2 linked regions of the Frankia alni ACN14a genome follow. The protein of the gene in region 1 binds, or shares a complex with, the protein of each later gene. Links are inferred from orthologs where the notes say so. Each region holds a gene or a part of one and is shown in the gene's direction. Other genes may lie near its edges. The genes, in order: secA and secY.

Region 1 (15,277 bases):
CCGTCGACCGCCGCCGCCGGCCCCGTCGGCGCGGCGGCGTCCGGCGGGAGATGACGCGACTGGTAGCGGTCCCGGGCCCGCCCACGTGGGCTGGGCGCGCCGGTGGTCTGCGGCGGCATGCCCGAACCGTACAGGAGCGATCCGATTTCCGAGGGTGACCGCCCGGTGCGTTCGCTGACGGAGGCCACGAGGGCTACGGGATCGGGTCCGGCTGTCCTGCCCGGTCCGGCCAGTACGGGCAGCCCCGTGCGTTCCGCCAGCCGAACCCGGATGCCGGCCCGCAGGGCGTCGGCCGCCCGGTCACGGGCGTGGGCGGCGGCGTAGAGCCGGCCGCGACCCTCCACGGTCTCCGCGGCCCGCACGATCACGGGCAGCGGCTCGGGCACCGGCGGTCCCAGCCGCCGCCCCCGCCACAGGGCCAGGAGCACCAGGACGACGAGGGCCTGCAGGCACGCCCACCGGACCCCGGCGGGCAGCAGGTCGGCGACGCCGCGGGTGCCGACCCCGCCGGCGGAGTCCGCGGCCGGGGTGATCCAGGACAGCGTGGGGTGCCGGGCGAGCAGGCCGAGCGCGAGCGCCGCGTTGCCCGCCCGGTCCAGCTCCCCGTTCGTGAGGAAGTCCGCGGAGCCGAGCAGCACCAGCCGCCCGGCCGCCGGCGCCGCCTCGGTCCGGCCGGGGTTGAGCACCGCGAGTTCGGCCGCGTCGGGCGGGTCGCCGTAGCAGAGCGTCGGACGCATGTCGCCGAGATCGGCGCCGTCCGCCGGGGTGAAGGCGCGGCCCGTGCCGATCGTGACGCGGCCCGCCACCGCCGCCTCGGGGAGCGCGCACCGCGGGCCGGACTCGCCGCTGTCCGGCTGCGGGTCGGCCGTGACGACGCCCACGTCGATGGCGTCGAGGACAGCGTCACCCGGCGCCACCAGGACGACGTCGGAGCCCCGCCAGACGCGGCCGAGCAGGTCGGTGAGCGCGTCGTGGGTCAGCCGCCCGGGCCGGACGACGACGAGGGTGCCCGGACGGCTGACCGATACTGCGGGCACGGCGTCGGCGGCGGTCACCGCCACGCCGCGGGCGCGCAGGATCTGGGCCAGGGCACGGGTTCCGTCGGACTCGGGCGAGGCCACATCCAGCGCCTGCCGTCCGGTAGGGCGGGTGGCCAGGGCGGTGATCACGAGGAAGCCGAGCACGATGGCGCCGACGACGGCCGTCACCAGGGTCCCGCGGCGCACCACCGGCGGGCGGGGGCCGCTGCGCACAGCGCTCGACGAGGCGCCGCCCGAGCCGGTGCCGCCCGAGCCGGTGCCGCCCGGGCTCGTGTCGCCCGGCGTCAGGGTGCCGTTGGCCGTCATGCCGGCACCGCGAGGCTGTCCGCCGCGCCGTCCCGTCCGCCCGCGCCGCGCCGCAGCCGCGACAGTGCGCTGTCCGCGTCGACGAGCACCTGGTAGCCGGCCGCGGTGGCCGGGCGGCCGCCGTACCAGATCTCGCTGAAGACCTCCACGGCGGCGGCGAGGGCAGCCCGCCCGTCCCCGGCCGGGCTCGCGCCGGCCAGATCATGGTCGGTGGCTGGCATGCCGGGGACGGTGGCGGCCGGCCCGGCCGGCCCGCGATCGGCGGCCGGGGTGATCCGGGCGACCTCGGCGACGAGCTCCCCGGCGGTGCGTCCGGGGCGTGGGTCGAGCACGCCCTTCTCCTCGAGCATCCGCACGATCGCCCGCAGCCGGGAGCGAACCGCCCGCGCGTAGTCCCCGCCGGTTGCGTATCGGTCGGCCTCGGCCCGCAGCTGCGCGGCGGTCAACGGGCTGGACAGGTCGTCCGCGGCCGCCTGCCGCGCCCGCGCGGTCCGCCGGACCGGGCCCAGCCACCACCGCAGCGCGACCGCTCCGACGACGAGCACCACCACGAACGCGAGGACCCCGAGGCCGCGGGAGCCACCGCCCGACCCGCTGTGCGGAAGGATCCAGTCGAAGAAGTCCGCGATCCGATCACCGATCCAGCTCAGCAGCCGGTTCCACCAGTGCGGCCGGCTGTTGCCGTAGATGCTGTCCGACAGCTCGCGGTGTGCCTCCTCCCGGGCGCCGTCGCGGGTGACCGGGCCGCCCAGCGTCATCCGGGCATCCCCACCCCGGCCCCGCGGGCCCGGGCGGCCTGGGCGAGGGTGACGTCCAACCCCTCCCGCCGAATCCGCAGGTCGATGTACAGCAGCACGACGGTGCCGGAGACGATCGGCGTGGAGATCGTCGTGGCCAGCAGCTGGCCGATTCCCTGGACGATGTGGCCGGTGATCGTGAGATCGCCGCCCAGGAAGTCGCCGAACACGTCCGACGACCCCAGGATTACCGCGGTGATGATGGTGAGCACCGCGCTGAGCATGAACGCGACGAGTGTCGAGAGCACCAGGATGCCGAGGCAGCGCCACCAGGAGCCGCGCACGATCGTCACAGAGCGGCGCAGTGCGTGGCGGACGCCCCCGCCCTCGAGGATGTATGCGGGCGTCGCCAGTCCCAGATAGATGCCCACGACGACCGCGCCGACCAGCAGGGCGACCAGCCCCAGTGCTACCGCCGCCGTGACGACGACCGTGAGGGCGAACAGGCCGCCGAGACGTGGGGCGACCCGTTTGACGGCCTCGGTCGGGCCGATGCGACTACCCAGCGTCGCCTCGCTCACGACCACGCTGAGCACACCGGACAGGAACAGCCCGAGGACGAGGTCGAGTGCGAAGGTCGCGAGGATGCCCAGTGCCGACACGGCGGTCGAGGCGTTCTCCGTGGTGATCGCCACCACTGTGGAGATCGTCTCTACGACGGCCGCGGACGCGACGGTGACCCCGATCGTCGCGCCCGGATTCGCCCGGATCGTGGCGAAGGTGCCGTCCAGGATTTCGCCGAGGGCCAGCGGACGCAGCGGGATGATCCCCGGCTTGGGCGCCGCCGCACCCCAGCGCCACGGGCCCGGCGGTCCGGGCGGTCCAGATGGGGGCCCGTAGCGCCCGGGCGGTCCGCTCTGGGGAGGTCCGTGCCATCCGGGCGGTCCGCCCGGCGGGGGCGCGCCGACGGGCGCCGGCGGCTGACCGGCGGGCTGGTCGGGATGCCCCCACCCGTCGTGGGGCAGCGGCTCGCCCCACGACGGCCCGGCGGAACCGCCGCCCGGAGGCGACGATGTGCCGGGCGCGGCCCAGCCGGGACCGTCGGTCATCGGTGTGTCTCCACTCGTCGTTCGGGCGTCGCACGTGGGCCGGGCGCCGCTCATCGGTCCTGCCGTCTCGCGGTCGGGGGTATCTGTCCGGCGGCGGGTCGCCGCGCGGGGCTGTTCCCCGTTGCCAGGATTCTGTGCCCTGGGGCGGGGGTGTGCCGAGGTTGGCGCGCGGATTTCGCCGGCCATGGCCGGGATCGCCTGCCCGGATGTGCTCCCGGCCGGCTGTACGCACGCGGTCCGCTGCACGGAGATGATCCGTCCAGCGTCGATCGTCTCAGACGGCGTCCCACCGCCCTCCGAGGCCCTACTCGTCCCGGGGGAGTGGGGCCGGACTGCCCTTCCGTAGGCATCCATCGTGTGTCCACAGCCCGGCCGGAGCTCGGGGGGTGCGTTGTCCACAGATCGTCCGTGGGGGCTGGCGAACGCCTCGGCGGGCGGTGATCCTTCCTTCCATGGCCCGCGCCCTGCTGCCCCTGCTCATCCGGAACCTGGCAATCCTCACCGACCTGGTCGTGCCGCTGGCGTGCGCCGGCTGCGGCGGTCGGGGGGCGTCGGTGTGCCCGGCGTGCGCTGCGGAGCTGCGCGGTCCAGCCTTCCTCGCCGCCGCGGGTCCCATGGCCACCCCGCGGCGGCGAGGGCTGCCGCCGTGCCTGGCGGTGGCTCGCTACGGCGGCCGGGTCCGGTCGCTTCTGCTGGCCTACAAGGAGCGCGGCCGGGTGGATGCCGCTCGGCCGCTGGGAGGCGCGCTGGCCCGCGCGATCGCGCGGGCCTTGCCCGCCGCCCCGGGCGCGCCCGCCGAAGCTTCCGTGACGCCGGCGCCGCTGCCGGCGTGCCTGCTGGTGCCGGTGCCGTCGACCGCGGCGGCGCGTCGTCGGCGCGGCTTCGACCATCTGGCAGTGCTGTGCTCCGCGGCGGCCACCGTGCTGCGCCGCCATGGTCACCGGGTGCACGTCGCGCCCATCCTGCGGCCGGTGCGCCGGCTCGCCGATCAGGCCGGGCTGGGCGTCGCGGCGCGGGCAGCGAATCTCGCCGGTGCCTTCGAGCTGGCGAAGCCGGCGCGCGTGGGCCGACGTGCGCCATTGCCGGCGGGCGCGCGGGTCATCGTCGTCGACGACGTGCTGACGACGGGGGCGACGCTGGCGGAGGCGGTGCGGGCGCTGCGGGCCGCCTGCGTGCGGACCACCGCCGTCGCCGTGGTCGCCGTCACCGATCCGACGCGCGGAAGAGCAGCCCTACCCGCAATCCACGGTCCGCCGGGGTGAAACTGCCGGTACGCACCGACCGTGTCAGCCCGCAAGGGACGAACGAACGGGCGGCGGCGGGCCCTGATGCCTGCCGGGCGTAGCGCACACGTCGTGCGGATGCTGGGCTGACGGGCGGAGTAGGCCCGCCGCAGTGGGGAAGGAGGCGAACGCGGGCGACCGACCGCAAACGGCACGACGGGAAGGTGCGACAACCGTGGACAGGGCGTCCGTGGATCGTCTCGGCCCGAGGCCGGGCGTGTCCCGGAGGACGCCACAACATACCGGCGCACGGCCGGCCGCTGGCGCGGGTCGCGTCGCCGGGACTGGCGAACGGGAGGTGGATCGCGTGGACATCGTGGTCAAGGGCAGGCACACCGCGGTTCCGGAACGGTTCCGCAATCATGTCGAGGCCAAGCTCGCCAAGTTGGAGCGGCTGGACTCCAACATCATCAGCGTCGACGTCGAGCTGTCGAAGGAGCACAACCCCCGGCTCTCCGACGTCTGTGACCGGGTTGAGCTCACCGTGTACTCGCGGGGCCCGGTGATCCGGGCCGAGGCCGCCGCCGCCGACTGCTATGCCGCCCTCGACCTGGCCACCGGCAAGCTCGCCGAGCGCCTGCGCCGGGCCGCCGACCGACGGGTCCGTCACCACGCCAACCACGCCGGTGCCAAGCAGTCCGGTATCACCTCCGTGCCACTGGAGAGCCTGATGCCACTGGAGGGCACGCGGCCGGCCGACCTGCGTCCCGTCGCCGAGGCGGCACCGTCCGGGGGAAACGCGGCGCGCCCGGTCGTCGCCGCCCCCGCGGACTCGCTCACCGCAGCCCACAGCCCTGCCGGCCAGGGCGAGGGGGCGGAGCAGGAGCCGCTGGTCGTGCGGGAGAAGACGCACGAGGCCGAACCGATGACGCTCGAGGACGCCCTGTCCAACATGGAGCTGGTCGGCCATGACTTCTACCTGTTCCTGGACGTCGACCTCGGCCTGCCCAGCGTCGTCTACCGCCGCGTCGGCTACGACTACGGCGTGATCAGGCTCTCGGGTTCGGCTGGTGCGGTAGCCGCCGCATCGCTGGACGCGCACCATGACGTGGACCGATCCGCGCAGGATCGCGGCGCGTTCGCGAGCTCGGCCGCTCTTTAGACGATCTGCAGGTCACGCCCACCGACTGACGTGGGACCATTTGCCTCGGGTGTCGGAGTGCACGGCACGCCACCCCGCGCGCAGGCGCGTGGGGTGGCGTGACCGGGGTGAAAGTGGTCCTAAGGAGGTCAGATGACGGTGGAGGAGCAGCGCTCTGAGGAGGTGCTGCCGACGCCATCGGAGGCGAACCCCATCCGGGTGCTCATCGTCGACGACCATGCACTGTTCCGGCGCGGGTTGGAGATGGTGCTGGGCCAGGAGGTCGACATCGAGGTCGTCGGGGAGGCCGCGGACGGGTCCGAGGCCGTGACGATGGCGAAGGAGATGGCTCCCGACATCGTGCTCATGGACGTGCGGATGCCGCGCCGCGGCGGCATCGACGCCACGAGCGCCATCAAGGAGGCGGTACCAAGCGCGAAGATCGTCATGTTGACGATCAGTGACGAGGAGGCCGACCTCTACGACGCGATCAAGGCGGGCGCCATGGGCTACCTGCTCAAGGAGATCTCCATCGACGAGGTCGCGGCCGACATTCGTGCCGTCTACGGCGGCCAGAGTCTGATCAGCCCGTCGATGGCGTCGAAGCTGCTCAGCGAGTTCGCGGCGATGATCAAGAACAAGGACGACCGGCCGCAGCTCCCCACCCCCCGGCTCACCGACCGGGAGATGGAGGTGCTTCGCCTCGTCGCCAAGGGCATGAACAACCGCGACATCGCCAAGCAGCTCTACATCAGCGAAAATACCGTGAAGAACCATATCCGCAACATTCTGGAGAAGCTGCAGTTGCATTCCAGGATGGAAGCGGTGGTCTACGCGGTTCGGGAGAAACTACTCGAGATTACCTGAGTCATCGCCGCGGGTCGTCGGGCGGCGGCGGGTCGTCCGCAAGTCGCGAGCCGACCCAGCAGTCGAGTCGCCGACCGTCGGCTGACACCACGGCGTGTCGCAGGGTCCCTTCCAGCGTGAATCCGCATTTCTCGGCCACCCGGAGGGACGCGGTGTTGCCGACCAGGGCCCGCCAGCCGATCCGGTCCAGTCCCAGGGCCCCGAAGCCCCAGCGGGTCACGGTCGCCACCGCCTGTGAGGTCACGCCCTGCCCGCGGGCCGGCGCCGCGCACCAGTAGCCGAGTTCGGCGTCGCCCTGCTCGGTGATGTCCACCAGGGCGACAGAGGCGAGCAGCTGCTCGGTCGTGGCGTCGACGACTGCGAACGACGCGCCGGTCCCGTTCGCCCAGGCGGCGGGGGCCTGCCTGGCCACGAAGTCCTCTGCGTGCTGGTGTCCGTAGGGCGTGGGCACCCGCGTCCATCGCCCGATCTCGGGATCCTGGCAGGCCTCGTACACGGCGTCGATGTCATACGGGCGCCACGGGCGCAGATGCAGGCGGCCGGCGGTGATCTCCGCTGGTTCGAGAGACGGCATGTCTCTCCTTTTACCGGCTCCCGGTTCACCGCCGGCACGCGGCGTACCCCCGTCCACCCGCCCGGGCACCCCGCGGGGCCCCCGGACGTTGGAGTGGATGACGCCATCGCGGGGCGCCGGGCCATCGCCCCGTTGTCCTGCTCGTTTGTGTCCACGCAATCCCCGTGCCCGGGCGTCGGCACCCGTCCCCACCTCGTACAGCCCGTTGCCGACCGCGGCTGGAGGAACCGCGTCCGGATGGATGTTGTGGGGGACGGTCCAGGGGCTAGCATCGTGGGGTCGGTGCCTCGCCGACATGCCTGCCGGAGGAGTTTCGCCCGTGGTTCTAGACAAGATCTTGCGTGCCGGCGAGGGCCGGATTCTGCGCAAGCTCAAGGCGATCGCCGAGCAGGTGAACCTGATCGAGGACGACTTCACCGGGCTGTCCGACGGTGAGCTGCGCGGCATGACCGACGAGTTCCGCCAGCGCGTCGCGGAGGGCAAGGAGTCCCTCGACGACCTGCTGCCCGAGGCATTCGCCGCCGTCCGCGAGGCGGCCCGGCGCACGCTCGGCCAGCGGCACTTCGACGTGCAGATCATGGGCGGCGCGGCGCTTCATCTCGGCAACATCGCCGAGATGAAGACCGGTGAGGGCAAGACGCTGGTCTCCACCCTGCCCGCCTACCTGAACGCCCTGGCGGGCAAGGGCGTGCACATCGTCACGGTCAACGACTACCTCGCCCAGCGTGACGCCGAGAACATGGGTCGCGTCCACCGTTTCCTCGGCCTCACCGTCGGGGTGATCCACCCGCAGATGCCGCCCCCGGTCCGTCGCGCCCAGTACGCCTGCGACATCACCTACGGCACGAACAACGAGTTCGGGTTCGACTATCTGCGCGACAACATGGCCTGGAGCGCCGACGAGCTGGTCCAGCGCGGCCACAACTTCGCGGTGGTCGACGAGGTCGACTCGATCCTCATCGACGAGGCCCGCACGCCGTTGATCATCAGTGGCCCGGCGGACAACCCGACCCGCTGGTACACGGAGTTTGCCCGGATCGCCCCCCTGCTGGAGCGCGACGTCGACTACGAGGTCGAAGAGGGCAAGCGGACGGTGGCCATCACCGAGTCCGGCGTGGAGAAGGTCGAGGACCAGCTCGGCATCGAGAATCTGTACGAGTCGGTGAACACGCCGCTCGTGGGCTACCTGAACAACTCGCTGAAGGCCAAGGAGCTCTACAAGCGGGACAAGGACTACATCGTCACCGACGGCGAGGTCCTCATCGTCGACGAGTTCACCGGTCGGGTGCTGCACGGGCGGCGCTACAGCGAGGGAATGCACCAGGCGATCGAGGCCAAGGAAAAGGTCGAGATCAAGCAGGAGAACCAGACCCTCGCGACGATCACCCTGCAGAACTACTTCCGGCTCTACGACAAGCTTTCCGGAATGACCGGTACCGCCATGACCGAGGCGGCCGAGTTCCACCAGATCTACGCCCTCGGCGTGGTGCCGATCCCGACGAACAAGCCGATGATCCGTAACGACCAGCCGGACGTCGTCTACAAGACCGAGATCGCGAAGTTCGACGCCGTGGTCGAGGACATCGCCGAGCGGCACGAGAAGGGCCAGCCGGTCCTGGTCGGCACCACGAGCGTGGAGAAGTCCGAGTACCTGTCCAAGCAGCTCACCAAGCGGGGCGTGCCGCACGAGGTCCTCAACGCCAAGCACCACGAGCGGGAGGCGACCATCATCGCCGAGGCGGGCCGCAAGGGCGCCGTCACGGTGGCGACGAACATGGCCGGCCGCGGTACCGACATCATGCTCGGCGGGAACCCGGAGTTCATCGCCCAGGCCGAGCTGCGTCAGCGCGGGCTCTCGCCGATCGAGACCCCCGAGGACTACGAGGCGGCCTGGCAGGAGGCGCTGGAGAAGGCCCGCCAGTCGGTGAAGACCGAACACGAGGACGTGGTCGAGGCCGGCGGTCTCTACGTGCTCGGCACCGAGCGGCACGAGTCCCGGCGCATCGACAACCAGCTACGTGGTCGTGCCGGCCGGCAGGGCGACCACGGCGAGTCGCGGTTCTACCTCTCCCTGGGCGACGATCTCATGCGGCTGTTCAACGCGGCCGCCGTCGAGGGGATCATGGATCGCCTCAACATCCCCGAGGACGTCCCGATCGAGTCGAAGATCGTGACGCGGGCGATCCGGTCGGCTCAGACCCAGGTCGAGGGCCAGAACTTCGAGATCCGCAAGAACGTCCTCAAGTACGACGAGGTCATGAACAAGCAGCGCACCGTCATCTACGAGGAGCGCCGCAAGGTCCTCGACGGTGCCGACCTGCACGAGCAGGTGCGGCACTTCGTCGACGACACCGTCGAGGGGTACGTGCGCGGTGCCACCGCCGACGGCTACCCGGAGGAGTGGGACCTCGACACCCTGTGGACCGCGCTCGGCCAGCTCTACCCGGTCGGCGTGGAGGCACCGGACACCGACGACCGCGACGGGCTGACCACCGATCACCTGCTGGAGGATGTGCAGGCCGACGCGCAGGAGGCCTACGACCGCCGCGAGCTCGACCTCGGCGAAGGTGCAGACGGCGAGCCGATCATGCGTGAGCTGGAGCGGCGAGTCGTGCTCGCCGTGCTGGACCGCAAGTGGCGCGAGCACCTGTACGAGATGGACTACCTGCAGGAGGGCATCGGCCTGCGGGCGATGGGACAACGCGACCCGCTGGTGGAGTACCAGCGCGAGGGTTTCGACATGTTCCAGACGATGATGGAGGGCATCAAGGAGGAGTCCGTCCGCCTCCTGTTCAACGTCGAGGTCCAGATCGCCGGCCAGGAGACCGAGGCGGCGCCCGCGGAGAACGTCGCCGTCGCTCCGGCGCCCCCCGCGGGAGCCGCCGCCCTGCCCGCCGCGGTCGCGCCCCTGGCCCTGCCGGATGCTGCCGAGGACGACCGGGCGGCCGCGCGCCGGACTCCACCAGAGGTCCCGGCCGCGCCGGCGCCGCCTGCCGCGCCGCCGGTCTTCGTCAAGGGCCTGGAGCCGCGCCGTCCGACCGGCGGGCTCCGTTACACCGCGCCGTCGGTCGACGGCGGCGCCGGACCAGTCACCATCCTGGACTCGGGTGCCGAGTCGCCAGTCGCTGGCGGTGCGGCTCGAGCGGCCCGTGGGCCCGCCGGTGGGTCGGCGGCGGGGGCGAGCGCCCGCCCCGCTCGCAACGCGCCCTGCCCGTGCGGCTCGGGTCGCAAGTACAAGCGGTGCCACGGCGATCCCGCACGGCGCAACGCCGAGGCCGAGTAGGAAACGCGCTACCAGCACTTTCGGTCTCGGCCGTCGGACGGCGGGCAACCCCGCTGCCCGACGGCCGACAAGCCGGCGCCGGGTCGCCGCGCGGTCAGCCGACCTGCAGAGTCGTGACCCGCCACCGGCCGCCGGCGGCCTCCATCCGCAGTGCCAGCGCCGCCGCCCGCGCGCCGCGGCTGATCACCGCCGACACCTCGGCCACGCCGGGTCGCGGTTCGCTCACCCGCACACTGCGCACCTGGCCGCGGCGGCGGCGGTCGCCGAGCTGTGCGGCGATGCGCTCGAGATCGTGCTGAAGTCTGGGCGTCGTCCATCCGGCGAGGTGGGCCACGGGACGCACGCCGCCGAGCGCCTCGACGATGGCCCGGACGACGATCACCGCGGCCTCCCGCGCGGGCGCGGCCGGCCGGCCGGCCGCCGGGCTGCGAGCCGCCCGGCGTCCCGTCGCGGGCAGATCGCTCGAGGGCGGTCCCTGCGCCGGGCCGGCCTCGGTGAAGACCTGCTCCGGCACGGTGAGCTGCCGGGGCGAGCGGTCCACGCCCGCGGAGCCGCCACCGGCCCGCTCCTCGGCGCCGTGAGGGCCGATCGAGCCATCAACGGCCGCGTCGGGGACAGCCGTGTCCGGCCGGTCGATGCCCGGATGGTCGGTGTCCGGATGGTCGGGGGCCCGGCCTGCGGGGGGAGGGGCTGAACGTCCGCCTCCGCCGCCGCCGGAGCCGCGGCGGTGACCGCTCCCGCCGGGAGCCGGCGCCGGCCGGCCTGACCGGTCGGTGGCACCGCCGGCTCGCCGGGCGGGTCGGATCCGAGCGTGAGCCGGTCGGCCGCCTGCGGCGGCGGGCTCGATCTCGTCGTCGTAGGGGGGTTCGTTCGGGGCGACGGGGAGCAGCCGCATGCCGGGGACCGAGTGGTGTGGTCGCCGGGGCAGGGGCAGGGCACAGGTGGCGGTCACGGCAGGCTCCGATGGTGGCGGGCGGGGTCAGGGCCCGGATGGCGGTCTGAGTCGTTGGCCGGGAAGTATCACGTTCGGGTCGTGGCCGATCACGTCGGAGTTCGCGGCCCACCAGCGGGGCCATTCGGCCGCGATCTGCTCGTGCGTGGCGGTGGGGCCGAGATGACGGGCGGCGATCGTCCACAGGTTGTCCCCGCGCAGGACGACGACCTCCTCGGCCTCACCGGCGCGGGCCGACTGGCCGGTGCCCGACGGGCTGGCCGGAACGCCGGTTCCGCGATGGGAGGACGGGACGAGCGGGTCGCGTGCCGGTGCTGAGGAGGCGGGTCGTGGCTCGGGCGCCGTCGAGGCACCGCCGGCGGGGGCCGGGCCGGTCGGTGCCGTCGACGGCGCCGCGGTGAGCGGCGGATCGGTGGCCGGGCGCTCGAGATCCGGCCAGCTCACCGACGTGCGTGCCGCGGTGAGCCGGACGGGGGGGCCGGGGTCAGGGGCCGCCGGAGCGCCGCTGTGGGCGGCGTCCGGAGAGGGAGGCGGCGTCGAGGAGGTCGACGCCGGTGTGGTTGCGTGCAGGTCGACGACGGGGATGGCCTCACCCAGGCCCGGCACGGAGATCGTCGGGCTGACGTCCGTGCCCCGGGTGGGGTCCGGGGCGGCGGCGGTCGGGCGGCCGAGATCGGGCAGCTCGGGTGTGGCCGGGGACGGGCGATCGAGGGCGGGGCGCTCGAGATCGGGCAGCTCGGATGTGGCCGGGGCCGGGGCCGGGTCCGGGGCCGGACGGTCGAGGTCGGGCAGCCCGGCCGCGCCGGGCGAGGCCGACGCCGGACGGGCCGCCTCGCCGTGGTAGGCCACGCCCTGCACCTGAGGCCCGGAGCCGGCGGATCGGGCGCCGACCACGCCGGGCGGGGCGGCGCCGGGCGGGGCCGCGACGGGCGCCGTCGCGGCCGGGCGGTCCAGGGCCGGCAGGCCGGTCGCGTGACCCGAGGCCGGCGCCGCCGCACTGGCGAGACCGATCGCCGCCGGGCGGCCGAGATCGGGGAAGGTCGCCGGTGCCGTGACGCCGACCCCGATCGCCGGGTGGCCGCCGGCGGCCGCGGCGGGCATCGCCGCCATCACCGGCGCGACGCCGGCGACCAGGGTGACGCCGAGACCAAGTTCGATCATCCGGCGCATTGCGCGGGGCAGGACCAGGCGGGCCAGCGCCGCGCTGAGCCGGCCGACGCCGCCCGGGATCGCGGCGGCCACGCCGAGCAGGACGCCCAGGCACAGCCAGAGCAGGCACAGCCACGCCACCGCGCCGACGACCGTGACGAGGGCCTGCTCGGGCGCCGCGGTGAACCAGTCCGGCACGTCGCCGACGCCGGCCGGCAGGTCCGCGAGCCGGGGGCCGAAGACGATCAATATGATCGCCGTGCCCGCGGCTCCGGCCGCGCCGGCGAACAGCGCCAGCGTCCGCCGAGCCGCTCCCGCGATCATCGTCGCTGCTCCTGTCTGCCGGATGTCGTCGAACGACTTCGTTTGCCTATGTTTGGTTGTGTAAACCTCTGGCGTCCCACTGTCAATCCCGCTTGCGTCGTGCGTGAGGGATCGGGTCGCCCGGTGTGCAGCGGAACGTACCCGTACGGGAGGAGACCCGATGCGTTGGGAGGACCTGTTCGCGGACCTCGAGCTGCAGTGGGAGGCGAACGAGGCCGCCGAGCTCGCCGCCGAGCTCGCCGACCGCAGCCGCCGAGAGGCCGCCTACCTGCGGCTGATCGATCGTCTGCGGCCGGTCGTGGGACACCCGGCGCGTTGCCGGGTGCTGGGCGGGCAACGGGCGCCGGAGACGCTGCACGGCACGCTGTCCGCGCTGGGGATGGACTGGTTCCTGCTCGCGGAGCCCGGCGCGACGGAGGTGCTGGTGCCGATGCGCTCGCTGCTCGCGGTCGAGAACCTGCCGGTCGTCTCCGCCCAGCCGGGGCACGAGGGGCCGCTGGCCGCGAAGCTGGACCTGCGGTACGTGCTGCGGGGGCTCGTCCGGGACCGTTCCGTGTGCACGCTGCTGTTCGTGGACGGGACGAGCCTGCACGGCACGCCGGTCCGGGTGGGGGCGGACTTCCTGGAGGTCGCCGAGCACGCGGTGGGCGAGTTCGCCCGCCGCGGCCGGGTCCGATCGGGGTGGACGATGCCGCTCGACGCGATCGCCTACGTGCGCCGCGTTCCCTGACCGGCCCGGTGCATGACCCGGTGCATGACCCGGTGCGCGGTCCGCTGCGCGGCACGGCAGCGGACTCAGTCCTCCGGCACGGCCTCGTTGCGGCTCATGGGATTGGCCGCGACGAAGGCCCGGGTCTGCTCATAGGCACGCTGGATGTACGCCTCCAGCTCCGCGCGCTCCACCCGCCACTGCCCCCGGCCACCGATCTTGATGGCGGGAAGCTCGCCCGAGCGGACGAGGGCGTAGGTCTGGCTGGACGAGATGTTGAGGATGTCCGCCACGTCGCTCAGCTGAAGGAAGCGGTCGTTCATCAAAGTCCTCCTACTGAGGGCGGATGTCTCTCCTCACGTGTGTATCAGAGATTCCACTGTTCATCGCCTCCAGATGCCTCAGCTTGTGGATAACTGCGCCCGGACGCCGCCGAAAGCTCTCGCTCGCGGCTGTTCTGGTCCGCTACCACCCGGGCTTGGCGTCGCCGGCCGACCGTCGGGCTCGCCGGCCCCCTGAGCTGCGACGCCACCGGTGCGAAGCGGCGAAGTACGCCGGGGCGCTCGGATCCCGCGACGCGAAATTCGCGTGGCTTCGTCCCGGCGCGCATCGCACCGGGCCGGCTGCGCGTCCAACAGGTGAGCTCAGGACACCCGGGATGTCGCTGCGCGCGGGCGGTCGATGGACACCGACCGTCGACGGTGGCGTTCCGCAGCGGAATCCTCGCCGGTTTCGGTGGGTTCGGGGCCTTCGACCGCGTACGCTCTGCGACCGAAAGGTGTGAACGTGCACCCATGGTCCGGCCAGGAGAAAAGGGAGGTCTCCCGGTGACCGAGCTCGCCGCGGCGCCGGTCCGTTCCGAGGCGCCCCCGCCGGGCTCGCCTCCCGCCCGCCGGCTGACCCGGCGGCGCTGGCGGGACTCCCGGCTGCTCGTCGGGGTGCTGCTCGTACTCGTCTCGGTCGTCGTGGGAGCGCGGCTGTTCGCGTCGGCGGACGCGACCCGGCAGTGGGTGGTGGCGAAGGGCAGCCTGCCCGCCGGGCACGTCATCGTGGCGGGGGACCTGACCACGGTGTCCGCTCGGCTCGATGCCCGGACGTCCGGGCGCTACTACCCGGGCGGCCGGCTGCGGGACCTGACCGGTGCCACCCTCGCCCGGCCCGTCGACGCCGGGGAGCTGGTCAGCGGGGCCGACTTCGCCGGGCGGAACACGCAGTCCACCAGGCTGGTCCCTGTCATCGTCAAGGCGGGCCGGCTGCCCGCCCTCGAGCCCGGCGACCACGTCGACGTGTACGTGTTCTCCGCCGGGTCCGCGGCGGCCACCGGCTCCGGCGACCAGACCGGCGACCAGACCGGCGATCGCACGAACCAGCCGGCGCCGGCCGTGGGGGCCGGCGCCGAGTCGCTGGTCCTGCACGACGTCGAGTTCGTCGGGCTGGAGAAGCTGGCCAGCGGTGACCGGTCGCTGACGTTGCGCGTGCCGATTGACAATGCGATCCAGGCCGTCGCGGCGTCCCAGAGCGAGCGGGTCGACGTCGTGAAGCTCGAACGGGACTCCCGCGGCGGCGTCGGCTCGACCGGACCGACCTCCGTGGCGGGGTACGGCCGGTGAGTCTGCCGATCCTGACCGCGGTGACCGACTCCGAGGTCGAGGCCGGCCTGGTCTCGGCCTTCGATCGCCGCGATCTCGGCGTCACCGTCGTCCGCCGCTGCGTCGACCTGCCGGACCTGCTCGCCGCGGCGACGACCGGAGCGGCGCGTGCGGCGCTGCTGTCGGCCGATCTGCGCCGGCTGGACCGCGATGCGCTGACCCGGCTGGCCATGGCGGGCATCGCGGTGGTCGGCCTGATCGCGCCGGGGGACGA
Region 2 (13,468 bases), 240 kb from region 1 along the record:
GCCCGAGCGTCGATCGATCGACGCGGGGCCGGCACGAGACAGCGGTAACCGGCAGATTCCCTCCGCCGGCGGCGGGGCACGGGCCTCACGCCACCGGCGGAGGCGTGGATCTACGGGCGGTGACCCGGTAGCGGTACCGGCCGGACGAGACAGACAGGACAGGCGAAGCCCACCATGGCGGCACAGAAGATCCGCATTCGGCTCAAGGCCTATGACCACGAGGTCATCGACAGCTCGGCGCGGAAGATCGTCGAGACGGTGACCCGGACGGGTGCGCAGGTCGCGGGACCGGTGCCGCTGCCGACGGAGAAGAACATCTACTGCGTCATCCGGTCGCCGCACAAGTACAAGGACAGCCGCGAGCACTTCGAGATGCGGACGCACAAGCGGCTGATCGACATCCTTGACCCGACGCCGAAGACGGTCGACTCGCTGATGCGGCTCGACCTCCCCGCCGGTGTCGACATCGAGATCAAGCTGTAAGAGGGGCCGGCGCAGTCATGCTCATCCGCAACTACAGAGGGCTCCTGGGCACCAAGCTCGGGATGACCCAGGTATGGGACGCGAACAACCGCGTCGTGCCGGTCACCGTCATCAAGGCCGGACCCAATGTCGTCACGCAGGTCAAGACGCCTGACTCGGACGGATACTCGGCCGTCCAGCTCGGTTACGGCGAGATCGACCCGCGTAAGATCAACAAGCCGGCCCGTGGGCACTTCGCCACGAGCGGGGTGACGCCGCGGCGCCACCTCGTCGAGCTGCGCACCGCCGACGCCGGCAACTACCGGCCCGGCCAGGAGCTGACCGGCGAGGTGTTCGCCGAGGGGACCGTCGTCGACGTCACCGGCACCTCCAAGGGCAAGGGCTTCGCCGGTGTCATGAAGCGTCATGGCTTCAAGGGCCTGGGCGCCGGGCACGGCGTCGAGCGCAAGCACCGCTCGCCGGGTTCGGTCGGCGGCTGCGCCACCCCCGGGCGCGTCTTCAAGGGCCTGCGCATGGCGGGCCGGATGGGCCACGCGCGCACCACCACGCCGGGCCTGACCATCCACGCCGTCGACACCGAGCGTGGCTTTCTGCTGGTGAAGGGCGCGATTCCCGGCCCGGACGGCGGCCTTGTCTTCGTGCGCAGCGCGGCCAAGCGCCCGGCGCCCGAGGCGATCGCCCCGGCCGCGACCGTCGGCGCCGGTGAGGAGGTCTCGGCATGAGCCCGGTGGCGACCGCATCCGATCCGGATGCCACCACCACGCGCACCGTCTCGGTGCACGCGCCGAACGGCGGTGACGGTGGCAGCGCTGAGCTGCCCGGCGGCGTGTTCGACGTGCCGCTGAACGTCCCGCTGATCCACCAGGTCGTGGTCGCGCAGCTCGCCGCGGCCCGCCAGGGCACCCACGCCACCAAGACCCGCGGCGAGGTCCGCGGCGGTGGTCGCAAGCCGTACCGGCAGAAGGGCACCGGCCGCGCCCGGCAGGGCTCACTGCGCGCTCCGCAGTTCACCGGCGGTGGCGTCGTGCACGGCCCGACCCCGCGCAGCTACGACCAGCGCACCCCGAAGAAGATGAAGGCCGCCGCGCTGCGCGGCGCGTTGTCCGACCGGGCGCGCAACAACCGGGTCCACGTCGTGTCCTCGCTGGTCTCCGGTGAGGCGCCGTCGACCAAGGCCGCGGTGACGGCGCTGCGCACGGTCGCGGACACCCGCCGCGTGCTGGTGGTCGCGAGCCGTACCGACGAGCTGACCTGGAAGAGCCTGCGCAACGTCGCGGCGGTGCACCTGCTCGACCCGGGGCAGCTCAACACCTACGACGTGCTGGTGAGCGACGACGTCGTCTTCACCGAGGAGGCGCTGGCCGCGTTCCTCGCCCGCGACAGCCGTCCGGCGTCGCCCGCTGCGGCCGGGGCGGAGGAGAACAAGTGATTCCCGACCCGCGTGACGTCATCCTGCGGCCGGTCGTCTCCGAGAAGAGCTACGGCCTGCTCGACGAGAACGTCTACACCTTCATCGTGCACCCGGACGCGAACAAGACCCAGATCAAGCTCGCGGTCCAGCAGATCTTCAGCGTGCGCGTCCTGCGGGTGAACACCATCAACCGGCAGGGCAAGCGCAAGCGGACCAAGCACGGCTGGGGACACCGGTCCGCGACCAAGCGGGCCCTGGTGAGCCTGGCTCCCGGTGACACGATCGAGATCTTCGGAGGCCCCGGTGCCTGAGCGCGTGCGCCGCGCCGCGGCGGCGGCCCACCGGTCGACGGGCCAGGGACGGTAGGAAGCCATGGGAATTCGTAGGTACAAGCCGACGACGCCGGGGCGTCGTGGCGCGAGCGTGGCCGACTTCGTCGAGATCACCCGTGACCATCCGGAGAAGTCGCTGGTCCGCCCGCTGCACTCCAAGGGCGGGCGCAACGTCCACGGCCGGATCACCACCCGGCACCAGGGCGGCGGGCACAAGCGGGCCTACCGGATCATCGACTTCCGGCGGGACAAGGACGGCGTGCCGGCGAAGGTCGCGCACATCGAGTACGACCCGAACCGCACCGCCCGCATCGCGCTGCTGCACTACGCCGACGGCGAGAAGCGCTACATCATCGCCCCGGTGAAGCTCAAGCAGGGCGACCAGGTCAGCTCCGGGGTGGGCGCCGACATCAAGCCCGGCAACGCCCTGCCGCTGCGCAACATCCCGACCGGCACCGTGGTGCACGCCATCGAGCTGCGTCCCGGCGGCGGCGCGAAGATCGCCCGCAGCGCCGGCGCCAGCGTGCAGCTCGTCGCGAAGGACGGCCCCTACGCCCAGCTGCGGATGCCCTCGGGCGAGATCCGCAACGTGGACGTCCGCTGCCGCGCCACCGTCGGCGAGGTCGGTAACGCCGAGCAGAGCAACATCAACTGGGGTAAGGCCGGCCGGATGCGCTGGAAGGGCCGTCGGCCCACCGTGCGCGGTGTCGCGATGAACCCGGTCGACCACCCGCACGGTGGTGGTGAGGGCAAGACCTCCGGTGGCCGCCACCCGGTCAACCCGAAGGGCCGTCCGGAGGGACGGACCCGCGCCAACCACAAGTCGTCCGACGCGCTCATCGTGCGTCGTCGCAAGCAGAACAGGCGGCGGTAGTGACCTCACGCACCCGGACCCCGGCGCCCGTGAGCCCGCCGTCCGCCCCCCGTACCCACCGGATCTGAGCAGGAAGGAGGAGACACAGCCATGCCACGCAGTCTGAAGAAGGGCCCGTTCGTCGACGACCACCTGCTCAAGAAGGTGGACGTGCAGAACTCGAAGGGCACCAAGCACGTCATCAAGACCTGGTCCCGGCGCTCCACCGTGATCCCCGACATGCTGGGGCACACGATCGCCGTGCACGATGGCCGCAAGCACGTCCCGGTCTTCATCACCGAGGGCATGGTCGGGCACAAGCTCGGCGAGTTCGCCCCGACCCGGACGTTCCGCGGCCACGTCAAGGAGGACCGGAGGTCGCGCCGTGGCTGACGATCTCGTCGAGGGCCTGACCCGCGCCGGCCTGCCGGGCGCCAAGGCGTCGGCCCGCTACGTGCGGGTCTCGCCGACGAAGGCTCGCCGGGTCGTCGACCTGGTGCGCGGCCGGTCGGTCAGCGAGGCGCTCGACATCCTCCGGTTCGCCCCGCAGGCGGCCAGCGACGACGTGTACAAGGTCGTCGCCAGCGCCGCGGCCAATGCCGAGAACAACCACAGCCTCGATCCCGCCACCCTGTGGGTGGGCGAGGTCTACGTGGACGAGGGGCCGACGCTCAAGCGCATCCGGCCCCGCGCCCAGGGCCGGGCCTACCGGATCCGCAAGCGCACCAGCCACATCACCGTCGTGGTGGAGAGCCGGGAGCCGGTCTCCGCGGCCGGTCGGGGCGCGAAGACGACTAGGAGGGCCCGGTAGTGGGGCAGAAGGTCAACCCGCACGGGTTCCGGCTTGGCATCACGTCGGAGTTCACCTCCCGCTGGTACGCCGACAAGCAGTACAAGGCGTACGTCGGCGAGGACGTGAAGATCCGCAAGATGATGTCGCGGGGCATGGAGCGGGCCGGTATCAGCCGGGTCGACATCGAGCGGACCCAGGGTCGGCTGCGGGTGGACATCCACACCGCGCGCCCGGGCATCGTGATCGGCCGCCGCGGCGCCGAGGCCGACCGCATCCGCGGCGACCTGGAGAAGCTCACCGGCAAGCAGGTGCAGCTCAACATCCTCGAGGTCAAGAACCCCGAGGTCGACGCGCAGCTCGTCGCCCAGGGCGTGGCCGAGCAGCTCTCCAGCCGTGTCAGCTTCCGCCGCGCGATGCGCAAGGCGATGCAGACCGCGATGAAGGGCGGCGCCAAGGGCATCCGGGTTCAGTGCTCGGGTCGCCTCGGCGGCGCGGAGATGAGCCGGTCGGAGTTCTACCGTGAGGGTCGGGTGCCGCTGCACACCCTGCGGGCGGACATCGACTACGGCTTCTACGAGGCCCGGACGAACTTCGGCCGCATCGGCGTGAAGGTCTGGATCTACAAGGGCGACATCGTCCAGAGCCGGGCCGAGCGCGAGGCGCAGGAGGCCCTGCAGCGCCAGACCCGTCGGGACCGCCCGCGCCGCGGGCCGCGTTCCGGCTCGTCCGGCACCACGCAGGGCGGTACCGACGCCGGTCGCGCCGCGGCGCGCAGCGAGCGCCGGGGTCGTGGCGGAAACGCGCCGGCCGCCGAGACCGCTGCGTCCGAGGCAGGCGCGACCGAGTCGACCGCACCCGAGTCGACCGCACCTGAGTCGACCGCACCTGAGTCGACCGCACCTGAGTCGACCGCACCCGAGTCGACCGCACCCGAGACCACCGCGCCCGAGGCCGCGTCGTCGCCGGCCCCGGCGGCCGAGTCGACCGCGCCCGCCACCGCCGCGAGCGAGTCGGCCGCCACGCCGGCCGCCGCCGCGACGCCGGGCACTCCGGAGAAGGCGGAGGAATAGATCATGCTGATTCCCCGGAAGGTCGCGCACCGCAAGCAGCACCACCCCGGGCGGACCGGTGCGGCCAAGGGCGGAACCCGCGTCACGTTCGGCGAGTACGGGATCCAGGCCCTGGAGTCGGCCTACGTGACGAACCGGCAGATCGAGTCGGCGCGTATCGCGATGACCCGCCACATCCGTCGTGGTGGCAAGGTCTGGATCAACATCTACCCGGACCGCCCGCTGACCAAGAAGCCCGCCGAGACCCGGATGGGTTCCGGCAAGGGCTCGCCCGAGTGGTGGGTCGCGAACGTCAAGCCCGGCCGGGTGCTGTTCGAGCTGTCCGGGGTCGCGGAGCCCGTGGCCCGGGAGGCGATGCGGCGCGCGATCCACAAGCTGCCGATGAAGTGCCGTTTCGTGGTCCGTGAAGGTGGTGCGTGATGGCTGTCGCTACCGCGGACGAGCTGCGGAGCCTGTCGGGCGACGAGCTCGTCGACAAGCTCCGGGAAGCCAAGGAGGAGCTGTTCAACCTCCGGTTCCAGGCGGCGACCGGACAGCTTTCCAACAACCGGCGGCTGCGGGCCGTCCGGCGTGACATCGCCAAGATCTACACGGTGATGCGCGAACGGGAGCTGGGTATCACCGGCGATCCGGCGCTGGTCGCCGGTGCGGCGGACGATGACGCGACGCAGTCGGAACGGGCGTGAGGGCAGTGGCAGACGAGACGGCCTCCCAGGAGGCTTCGCAGAACACCGAGGCGGCGGTCGCGGACCGCGGCTTCCGCAAGGTCCGCGAGGGCCTCGTGGTCAGCGACAAGATGACCAAGACCGTCGTGGTCGCGGTCGAGGACCGCGTGCAGCACCCGCTGTACGGCAAGACGATCCGCCGGACGAAGAAGGTCAAGGCGCACGACGAGAACGGCACCACCGGTGTCGGCGACCGCGTGCTGCTGATGGAGACCCGGCCGTTGTCGGCCACCAAGCGGTGGCGGGTCGTGCAGGTCCTGGAGAAGGCCAAGTAGTTCCGGGGCGAGGCGACCTCGGGGGCCAGACGGCCCCCGAGGCGCCCGGCCCGGCGCCCGGGTGACCGGGTCCGACGCAGTACCGGTTGATCAGTAGTACCGGGTGATCAGGAGCGGAAAGTGATTCAGCAGGAGTCGCGACTTCGGGTCGCCGACAACACCGGAGCGCGGGAGATTCTCTGCATCCGGGTGCTTGGCGGCTCTGGGCGTCGTTACGCGGGGATCGGCGACATCATCGTCGGCACGGTCAAGGATGCCCTGCCCGGCGCCGGCGTGAAGCGCGGCGACGTGGTCAAGGCGGTCGTGGTGCGCACCACCAAGGAGCGCCGGCGGCCGGACGGCTCCTACATCCGTTTCGACGAGAACGCGGCGGTGCTCATCCGGGACGGCGGTGACCCCCGGGGCACCCGCATCTTCGGGCCGGTCGGCCGGGAGCTGCGTGACAAGAAGTTCATGAAGATCATCTCGCTGGCGCCGGAGGTGCTGTGACCGTGGCCACTTTGAAGATCAAGAAGGGTGACACGGTCCAGATCATCACCGGCAAGGACCGCGGCCTGAAGGGGAAGGTCATCCGGGCCTACCCCGAGCAGAACAAGGTCCTCGTCGAGGGCGCGAACCGGATCACCCGGCACACCCGGGTCCAGCAGAGCGCTCGGGGCTCGCAGTCCGGGGGGATCGTCACCCAGGAGGCGCCGATCCACGTGAGCAACGTGATGATCGTCGACCCGTCGGACGGACGGCCCACCAGGATCGGGTACCGCATCAACGAGGACGGCACCAAGGTCCGCATCTCCCGGCGCACCGGCGCCGAGCTGTAGGCCGAGCGAGCAGTCGAGCAGTTGGGAATCGAGATCAAATGACTGTGACCACCGAAGACCGGACCACCGGTGCTCGCCCGGTCCCACGGCTCAAGCAGCGGTACCGCGAGGAGATCGCCGCAACGCTGCGGGAGGAGTTCTCCTACCGCAACGTCATGCAGATCCCCGGCGTCGTGAAGGTCGTCGTCAACATGGGCGTCGGCGACGCCGCCCGGGACGCGAAGCTCATCGACGGCGCCGTGCGCGACCTCGCCGCGATCACCGGCCAGAAGCCGGCCGTGCGCCGGGCGAAGAAGTCCATCGCCCAGTTCAAGCTGCGTGAGGGCATGCCGATCGGGGCCAAGGTGACCCTGCGCGGCGACCGGATGTGGGAGTTCCTCGACCGCCTGGTCTCCATCGCGCTGCCGCGCATCCGCGACTTCCGCGGGCTGTCGCCGAAGCAGTTCGACGGCGCGGGCAACTACACGTTCGGCGTCACCGAGCAGTCGATCTTCCATGAGATCGACATCGACCGGATCGACCGGGTTCGGGGCATGGACATCACGGTCGTCACCACCGCGACCACCGACGACGAGGGCCGGGCGCTCCTGCGGGCGCTGGGCTTCCCCTTCCGGGAGAACTAGACAGATGGCCAAGAAGGCACTGATCGAGAAGTCGAACCGCAAGCCGAAGTACGCGGTGCGCGGCTACACGCGCTGCCAGCGCTGCGGCCGCTCCCGCTCCGTGTACCGGGTCTTCGGACTCTGCCGGGTCTGCCTGCGGCAGATGGCGCACCGCGGCGAGCTGCCCGGCATCACCAAGAGCTCCTGGTAGAACACGGGAGCAGCCCGGTCAACACCGGAGCAGCCCGGTAGACCGCTCCACCTCCGCACCTCCCCCCGATCGCGGCAGGCCCACACGACGGCTGCCGGGGACGACCCCCGGCGCCGGCGGGAACCGCCGTGAGAAAGGCGTCAAGCCATGACGATGACCGACCCGATTGCGGACATGCTCACGCGTGTCCGCAACGCCAGCCGGGCGTACCACGACAGTGTGGTGATGCCTCACAGCAAGATCAAGACCCACATTGCCGAGATCCTCCAGCAGGAGGGCTACATCTCCAGCTGGCACGTCGACGACGCGACCCTGGCTGGCGGCGTCGGCCACACCCTGGTCATCGATCTGAAGTACGGCCCGAACCGCGAGCGTTCGATCGCCGGGATCAAGCGCATCAGCAAGCCGGGCCTGCGGGTCTACGCCAAGGCGACGAACCTTCCCAAGGTGCTCGGGGGACTGGGCGTTGCCATCATCTCCACCTCGTCGGGGCTGCTGACCGACAAGCAGGCGGGCAAGCGGGGCGTGGGCGGGGAAGTCCTCGCCTACGTCTGGTAAGGAAGGCGAGCGATGTCTCGGATCGGGCGCCTGCCCATTCCCGTCCCCAGCGGTGTCGACATCACCGTCGAGGGGGCGACCGTTACCGTCAAGGGGCCCAAGGGCACCCTGAGCCACGTTGTGGTCGAGCCGATCGCGGTCAACCGGGAGGAGGGTCAGCTCGTCGTGACCCGCCCGGACGACGAACGTCGGTCCCGCTCGCTGCACGGCCTGACCCGCACCCTGGTCTCCAACATGGTCACCGGTGTCACCGCCGGGTACTCCAAGACCCTGGAGATCGTCGGCGTCGGATACCGCGTCCAGGCGAAGGGCTCCGACCTGGAGTTCGCGCTCGGCTACAGCCACCCCGTCCCGGTCAAGGCCCCCGAGGGCATCCGCTTCGAGGTGCAGACCCCGACCCGCTTCGTCGTCCATGGGATCGACAAGCAGCTGGTCGGTGAGGTCTCCGCGAAGATCCGCGGACTGCGCAAGCCCGACCCGTACAAGGGCAAGGGCGTGCGCTACCAGGGCGAGGTCGTCCGCCGCAAGGTCGGGAAGACCGGGAAGTAGGAGATAGATCATGGCAGTGAGCCTCGGCGCCAGCGCGCGTCGGCGGACCGCGAAGCTCCGTCGGCATGTCCGCGTGCGCAAGAAGGTGGCGGGCACCCAGTCCCGTCCCCGGCTCGTCGTCACCCGGTCCTCGCGGCACATCTACGCCCAGGTCATCGACGACGTCGCCGGCCACACGCTGGCCTCGGCGTCCACCCTGGACGTCACCCTGCGCGGTGGCGAGGGCGACAAGTCGTCCCAGGCCCGCAAGGTCGGCGAACTGGTCGCCCAGCGGGCGAAGGCGGCCGGGATCGATGCGGTCGTGTTCGACCGCGGCGGCCGGACCTACGCCGGTCGGATCGCCGCGCTCGCGGATGCGGCGCGGGAAAGCGGGCTGGACTTCTGATGACCACCCAGCCCCAAGCCACCCAGTTCAGCCAGCACAGGGAGATGTTGTAGATGCCAGGCCAGCAGCGCCGCGGCGGCGGGTCCGGCGGCTCGGACCGTCGGGAACGCCGGGACCGGTCGGGCGGCGGCCCGGCCCAGGAGAAGAACGCCTACGTCGAGCGGGTCGTCGCGATCAACCGCGTCGCCAAGGTCGTCAAGGGCGGTCGTCGCTTCAGCTTCACGGCCCTCGTCGTGGTCGGTGACGCGGACGGGACCGTCGGCGTCGGCTACGGCAAGGCCAAGGAGGTCCCCGCCGCCATCGCCAAGGGCGTCGAGGAGGCCAAGAAGCACTTCTTCAAGGTGCCCCGGATCGGCTCGACGATCCCGCACCCGGTGCAGGGTGAGGAGGCCGCGGGCGTCGTGCTGCTCAAGCCGGCCTCGCCCGGTACCGGCGTGATCGCCGGCGGTCCGGTGCGCGCCGTGCTGGAGTGCGCCGGTGTGCACGACGTACTGTCGAAGTCGCTCGGCTCGTCGAACCCGATCAACATCGTGCACGCGACGGTGGCCGCCCTGCGCGGCCTCATGCGGCCCGAAGAGATCGCGGCTCGGCGCGGCCTGCCGCTCGAGGACGTCGCCCCGCCGGCCATGCTGCGCGCCCGCGCGGCCGGGGCCGGTGTGTGATGGCCAAGCTGCGCATCACGCAGATCCGTTCGGGGATCGGCGGTACCCACAACCAGCGGGCCACGCTGCGGACCCTCGGCCTGCGGAAGATCAACGCCACGACCGTCCGTGACGACCGTCCCGAGGTTCGCGGGATGATCAGGACTGTGACCCATCTTGTCCGGGTCGAGGAGGTGGACTCCTAGCCATGGCCGAACTGACCAAGACCGACAAGGGCGAGACCGCCAGCGGTGCGTCCGCCCAGGGCGACGCCGGCTCGGCGCAGACCGAGCGTGGCCGTGGCCTGAAGGTGCATCACCTGCGTCCGGCGCCCGGCGCCCACCGCAGCCGGATCCGCGTCGGTCGCGGTGAGGGCTCCAAGGGCAAGACGGCCGGTCGTGGCACCAAGGGCTCCAAGGCCCGCAAGCAGGTGCCCGCCCGGTTCGAGGGTGGCCAGATGCCCCTGCACATGCGGCTGCCCAAGCTCAAGGGCTTCAGCAACCCGGCCCGGGTGGAGTACCAGGTGGTGAACCTGTCCACGCTGGCCGAGCTGTTCCCCGAGGGCGGCGAGGTGGCCAAGGCCGACCTCGTGGCCAAGGGGGCAGTGCGCGCCAAGCTGCCGGTGAAGGTGCTGGGCAACGGTGACATCGACGTCGCGCTGCACGTCAGCGCCGACGCGTTCTCGGCCTCCGCGCGAGAGAAGATCGCGGCTGCCGGCGGGAGCGTCACCCAGAGTTGAGACCCCGGGCGAGGGGCGGCCCCACGGCCGCCCCTCGCCCTGCTTGTCCGGGCAGCCCCCGCAACACCCCGGCGCGCACCGGCATCAGACAGGTTCTTCCCGGCCACCGCTGCTTACTGGGCGTGATGTCCGGACGAGTGGACCGGGTGTCCTGTTACAGTCGCCTAACCAACGTCGACCGCCGGCCGACGTAGGCGCTCCGCACAGGGCAGGACGTCCACTCCCCGTCGGTCCGCAATCCCAGCAGGAGGAGCCGTGCTCACCGCCTTCACGCGGGCATTCCGCACTCCTGACCTGCGCAAGAAGCTGCTGTTCACCGTCGGGATCGTGGTGCTGTTCCGGTTCGGCAGCGTCATGCCGTCGCCCGGCGTCTCAACCCGCGCGGTCAACACCTGCCTCAACAGCGCGAGCGCCGACAGCAGCAACGTCTACTCGCTGATCAACCTGTTCAGCGGCGGCGCACTGCTGCAGCTCTCCATCTTCGCGCTGGGCATCATGCCCTACATCACCTCGAGCATCATCATCCAGTTGCTCGTCGTCGTGATCCCCCGCCTCGAGCAGCTCAAGAAGGAAGGCAGCTCGGGCGAGCAGAAGCTCACCCAGTACACGCGCTACCTGACGATCGCGCTCGGCGTCCTGCAGGCGACCGGCATCGTGGCGCTGGCCCGCAGCGGACGGCTCTTCCCGAGCTGCTCGGCCGCCATCATCCCGGACACGAGCCTGTTCCGCGTCGCGACGATCGTCATCACGATGACCGCCGGCACCTCGGTCATCATGTGGATGGGTGAGCTGATCACCGCGCGCGGCGTCGGCAACGGCATGTCGCTGCTGATCTTCACCTCGATCGCGGCGCGGCTTCCCTCCGAGGGCAGCCGGATCCTCCAGGTCGCCGGCGGCGTGGTGTTCAGCCTGGTGATTCTGCTGGGGCTCGCGATCATGGTTTTCGTGGTGTTCGTGGAGCAGTCCCAGCGACGGATCCCGGTCCAGTACGCGAAGCGGCTGATCGGTCGGCGGATGTACGGGGGCACCTCCACCTACCTGCCCATCAAGGTCAACCAGGCCGGGATCATCCCCGTCATCTTCGCCTCCTCCCTGCTCCAGCTCCCGCAGCTCGCCGGGCAGGTCTGGAGCAACCAGGGCTTTCAGGACTTCGAGCAGAGGTATCTCTCTCGCGGGGACCATCCGCTCTATCTCGTGACGTACTTCGCACTCATCATCGCCTTCACCTACTTCTATGTTGCGATCACCTTCAACCCAACGGAGGTCGCGGACAACATGAAGAAGTATGGTGGGTTCATCCCCGGGATCAGACCGGGTAACCCGACGGCGGAGTACCTCAAACACGTCCTAGACCGGATCACTCTCCCCGGCTCGCTGTTCCTCGGGGTGATCACGGTCCTTCCGTTGGCACTGTTGAACCTGACCAAGGACCAGCCGTTCCCCTTCGCGGGCACCTCGGTCCTGATCATGGTGGGGGTGGGGCTGGAAACCGTGAAGCAGATCGAAAGCCAGCTCATGCTCCGCAATTACGAAGGTTTCCTCCGGTAGTGCGCCTCGTACTGGTGGGACCGCCCGGTGCCGGAAAGGGTACGCAGGCCGCGTTCATTGCCCAGGCGCGGTCCATCCCCAAGATCTCGACTGGGGACATCTTCCGAGCGAACGTGCGACAGGGAACCGAACTGGGCGTCAAGGCCAAGACCTTCATGGATGCCGGTGACCTCGTGCCCGACGAGATCACCATCGGGATGGTTCGCAACCGGCTCGCCGAGGACGACGCGGTCAAGGGCTTCCTGCTCGACGGGTTCCCCCGCAACGTTCCCCAGGCCGAGGTGCTCGGGCAGATGCTCGACGGGATGGGAACCCGCCTGGACGTGGTCCTGGAGCTCGTCGTCGACGACGACGAGGTGGTGCGGCGGCTCTCCGGCCGGCGGACGTGCCGCGCCTGCGGCCACATCTGGCATCTCGACTTCGACCCGCCGTCCGTCGAGGGCCTGTGCGACCGGTGTGGTGGCGACCTGTTCCAGCGCGACGACGACCAGGCCGCGACCGTACGCCACCGGCTCGAGGTGTACGCGGACCAGACGTCGCCGCTGGTGGCGTACTACGCCGAGAAGGGCATCCTGATCGGCATCGACGCCACCGGCCCGGTGGACAACGTCACCGATCGGGCGCTCGACGCGCTGCGGCACTACGGGGACTGAGACGTCCGCCGCCCAGCGGGTCCCGCCCTCGCGGTGGGTGGCGGCCGACGGCGGTCCTCGGGGTGGGCGCCGGTGGCTCGGATGATCGTCCGTACTGCCGGCACCGGGTCGACGGTTAGCATCGGGTATCGGACCAGGACACGGACACAGACCGAGGCGAGAGCGTGGCGCGACGAGAGCACGTCCAGATCAAGACCGCGGCGGAGATCGCCAAGATGCGGGTGGCCGGCCTGCTCGTCGCCAAGACGCTCGCCCGGCTGCGTGAGGCGGTCGCCCCCGGCGTGACGACCGCCGACCTCGACGCCCTCGCGGAGAAGACGATCCGCGACGACGGCGGAATCCCCTCGTTCAAGGGCTATGCCCAGCCGCCGTACCCGGCGTCGATCTGCAGTTCGGTCAACAACGAGGTCGTCCACGCGATCCCGACCCGCCGACGGGTGCTGCGCGAGGGCGACATCATCTCGATCGACTGCGGCGCGATCGTGGACGGCTGGCACGGGGACGCTGCGATCACCGTCCCGGTCGGCGAGGTGTCCCGCGAGGCCCTCGACCTGATCGAGACCTGTGAGGGCTCGCTGTGGGCCGGCCTGGCCGCCGCCCAGCTCGGCGGCAAGCTCACCGACATCAGTGCCGCCGTGGAGCGCCACATCCGCCCGCACGGCTACGGCATCGTCGACCACTACGGTGGCCACGGCATCGGCACCGAGATGCACCAGCCCCCCCACGTGCTCAACTACGGCCGGCCCGGTCGCGGCATCCGGCTGGTCGAGGGACTGGCGCTGGCGATCGAGCCGATGATCACCACGGGCTCGCCGGACACGA

The links.
Region 2: the proteins of secA (region 1) and secY are in contact, whole or in part, in a crystal structure (PDB 3DIN), measured with the Thermotoga maritima proteins. The link is inferred for Frankia alni ACN14a from one-to-one orthologs. Residues at the interface, in WP_004082002.1 of Thermotoga maritima: Glu261, Ala262, Arg263, Lys300, Ala301, Arg302, Thr303, Ile304, Ile305, Leu323, Tyr324, Asp325, Pro326, Val329, Ser330, Tyr333, Ile336, Lys340, Phe345, Val349, Glu363, Phe364, Tyr374, Ser375, Gly376, Gly377, Glu393, Ile395, Thr482, Ser483; in WP_004081795.1 of Thermotoga maritima: Glu108, Gly109, Glu110, Glu111, Ala236, Glu237, Arg238, Arg239, Ile240, Thr241, Ile242, Gln243, Tyr244, Ala245, Arg246, Arg247, Val248, Thr249, Gly250, Arg251, Arg252, Val253, Tyr254, Gly256, Ala257, Ser258, Thr259, Tyr260, Leu261, Pro262.

Annotation. Positions count from the first base shown.
Region 1 is NC_008278.1:1,401,019-1,416,295, forward strand. The notes cover bases 6,979-10,480. They hold secA (preprotein translocase subunit SecA), read left to right. Parts: upstream 6,979-7,316; coding sequence 7,317-10,280; downstream 10,281-10,480. Other genes in these bases: FRAAL_RS05715 (GNAT family N-acetyltransferase), read right to left, coding at 6,979-6,997; FRAAL_RS05725 (Rv3235 family protein), read right to left, coding at 10,375-10,480. Also shown: FRAAL_RS05685 (DUF4350 domain-containing protein), read right to left, coding at 1-1,346; FRAAL_RS05690 (DUF4129 domain-containing protein), read right to left, coding at 1,343-2,104; FRAAL_RS05695 (hypothetical protein), read right to left, coding at 2,101-3,192; FRAAL_RS05700 (ComF family protein), read left to right, coding at 3,645-4,454; hpf (ribosome hibernation-promoting factor, HPF/YfiA family), read left to right, coding at 4,783-5,577; FRAAL_RS05710 (response regulator), read left to right, coding at 5,710-6,423; more of FRAAL_RS05715, read right to left, coding at 6,425-6,978; more of FRAAL_RS05725, read right to left, coding at 10,481-11,232; FRAAL_RS05730 (LysM peptidoglycan-binding domain-containing protein), read right to left, coding at 11,260-12,705; FRAAL_RS05735 (hypothetical protein), read left to right, coding at 12,866-13,435; FRAAL_RS05740 (helix-turn-helix domain-containing protein), read right to left, coding at 13,501-13,737; FRAAL_RS05745 (SAF domain-containing protein), read left to right, coding at 14,242-15,024; FRAAL_RS05750 (CpaE/TadZ family protein), read left to right, coding at 15,021-15,277. UniProt on the Escherichia coli protein: Required for protein export, interacts with the SecYEG preprotein conducting channel.
Region 2 is NC_008278.1:1,159,488-1,172,955, forward strand. Bases 9,887-12,846 are described here. They hold secY (preprotein translocase subunit SecY), read left to right. Parts: upstream 9,887-10,700; coding sequence 10,701-11,993; downstream 11,994-12,846. Other genes in these bases: rpmD (50S ribosomal protein L30), read left to right, coding at 9,887-9,912; rplO (50S ribosomal protein L15), read left to right, coding at 9,915-10,445; FRAAL_RS04795 (adenylate kinase), read left to right, coding at 11,993-12,646; map (type I methionyl aminopeptidase), read left to right, coding at 12,811-12,846. Outside these bases: rpsJ (30S ribosomal protein S10), read left to right, coding at 175-483; rplC (50S ribosomal protein L3), read left to right, coding at 501-1,205; rplD (50S ribosomal protein L4), read left to right, coding at 1,202-1,912; rplW (50S ribosomal protein L23), read left to right, coding at 1,909-2,205; rplB (50S ribosomal protein L2), read left to right, coding at 2,267-3,100; rpsS (30S ribosomal protein S19), read left to right, coding at 3,191-3,472; rplV (50S ribosomal protein L22), read left to right, coding at 3,465-3,890; rpsC (30S ribosomal protein S3), read left to right, coding at 3,890-4,942; rplP (50S ribosomal protein L16), read left to right, coding at 4,946-5,362; rpmC (50S ribosomal protein L29), read left to right, coding at 5,362-5,628; rpsQ (30S ribosomal protein S17), read left to right, coding at 5,634-5,942; rplN (50S ribosomal protein L14), read left to right, coding at 6,063-6,431; rplX (50S ribosomal protein L24), read left to right, coding at 6,434-6,760; rplE (50S ribosomal protein L5), read left to right, coding at 6,799-7,383; FRAAL_RS04755 (type Z 30S ribosomal protein S14), read left to right, coding at 7,388-7,573; rpsH (30S ribosomal protein S8), read left to right, coding at 7,721-8,131; and 5 more genes. UniProt on the Escherichia coli protein: The central subunit of the protein translocation channel SecYEG. Consists of two halves formed by TMs 1-5 and 6-10.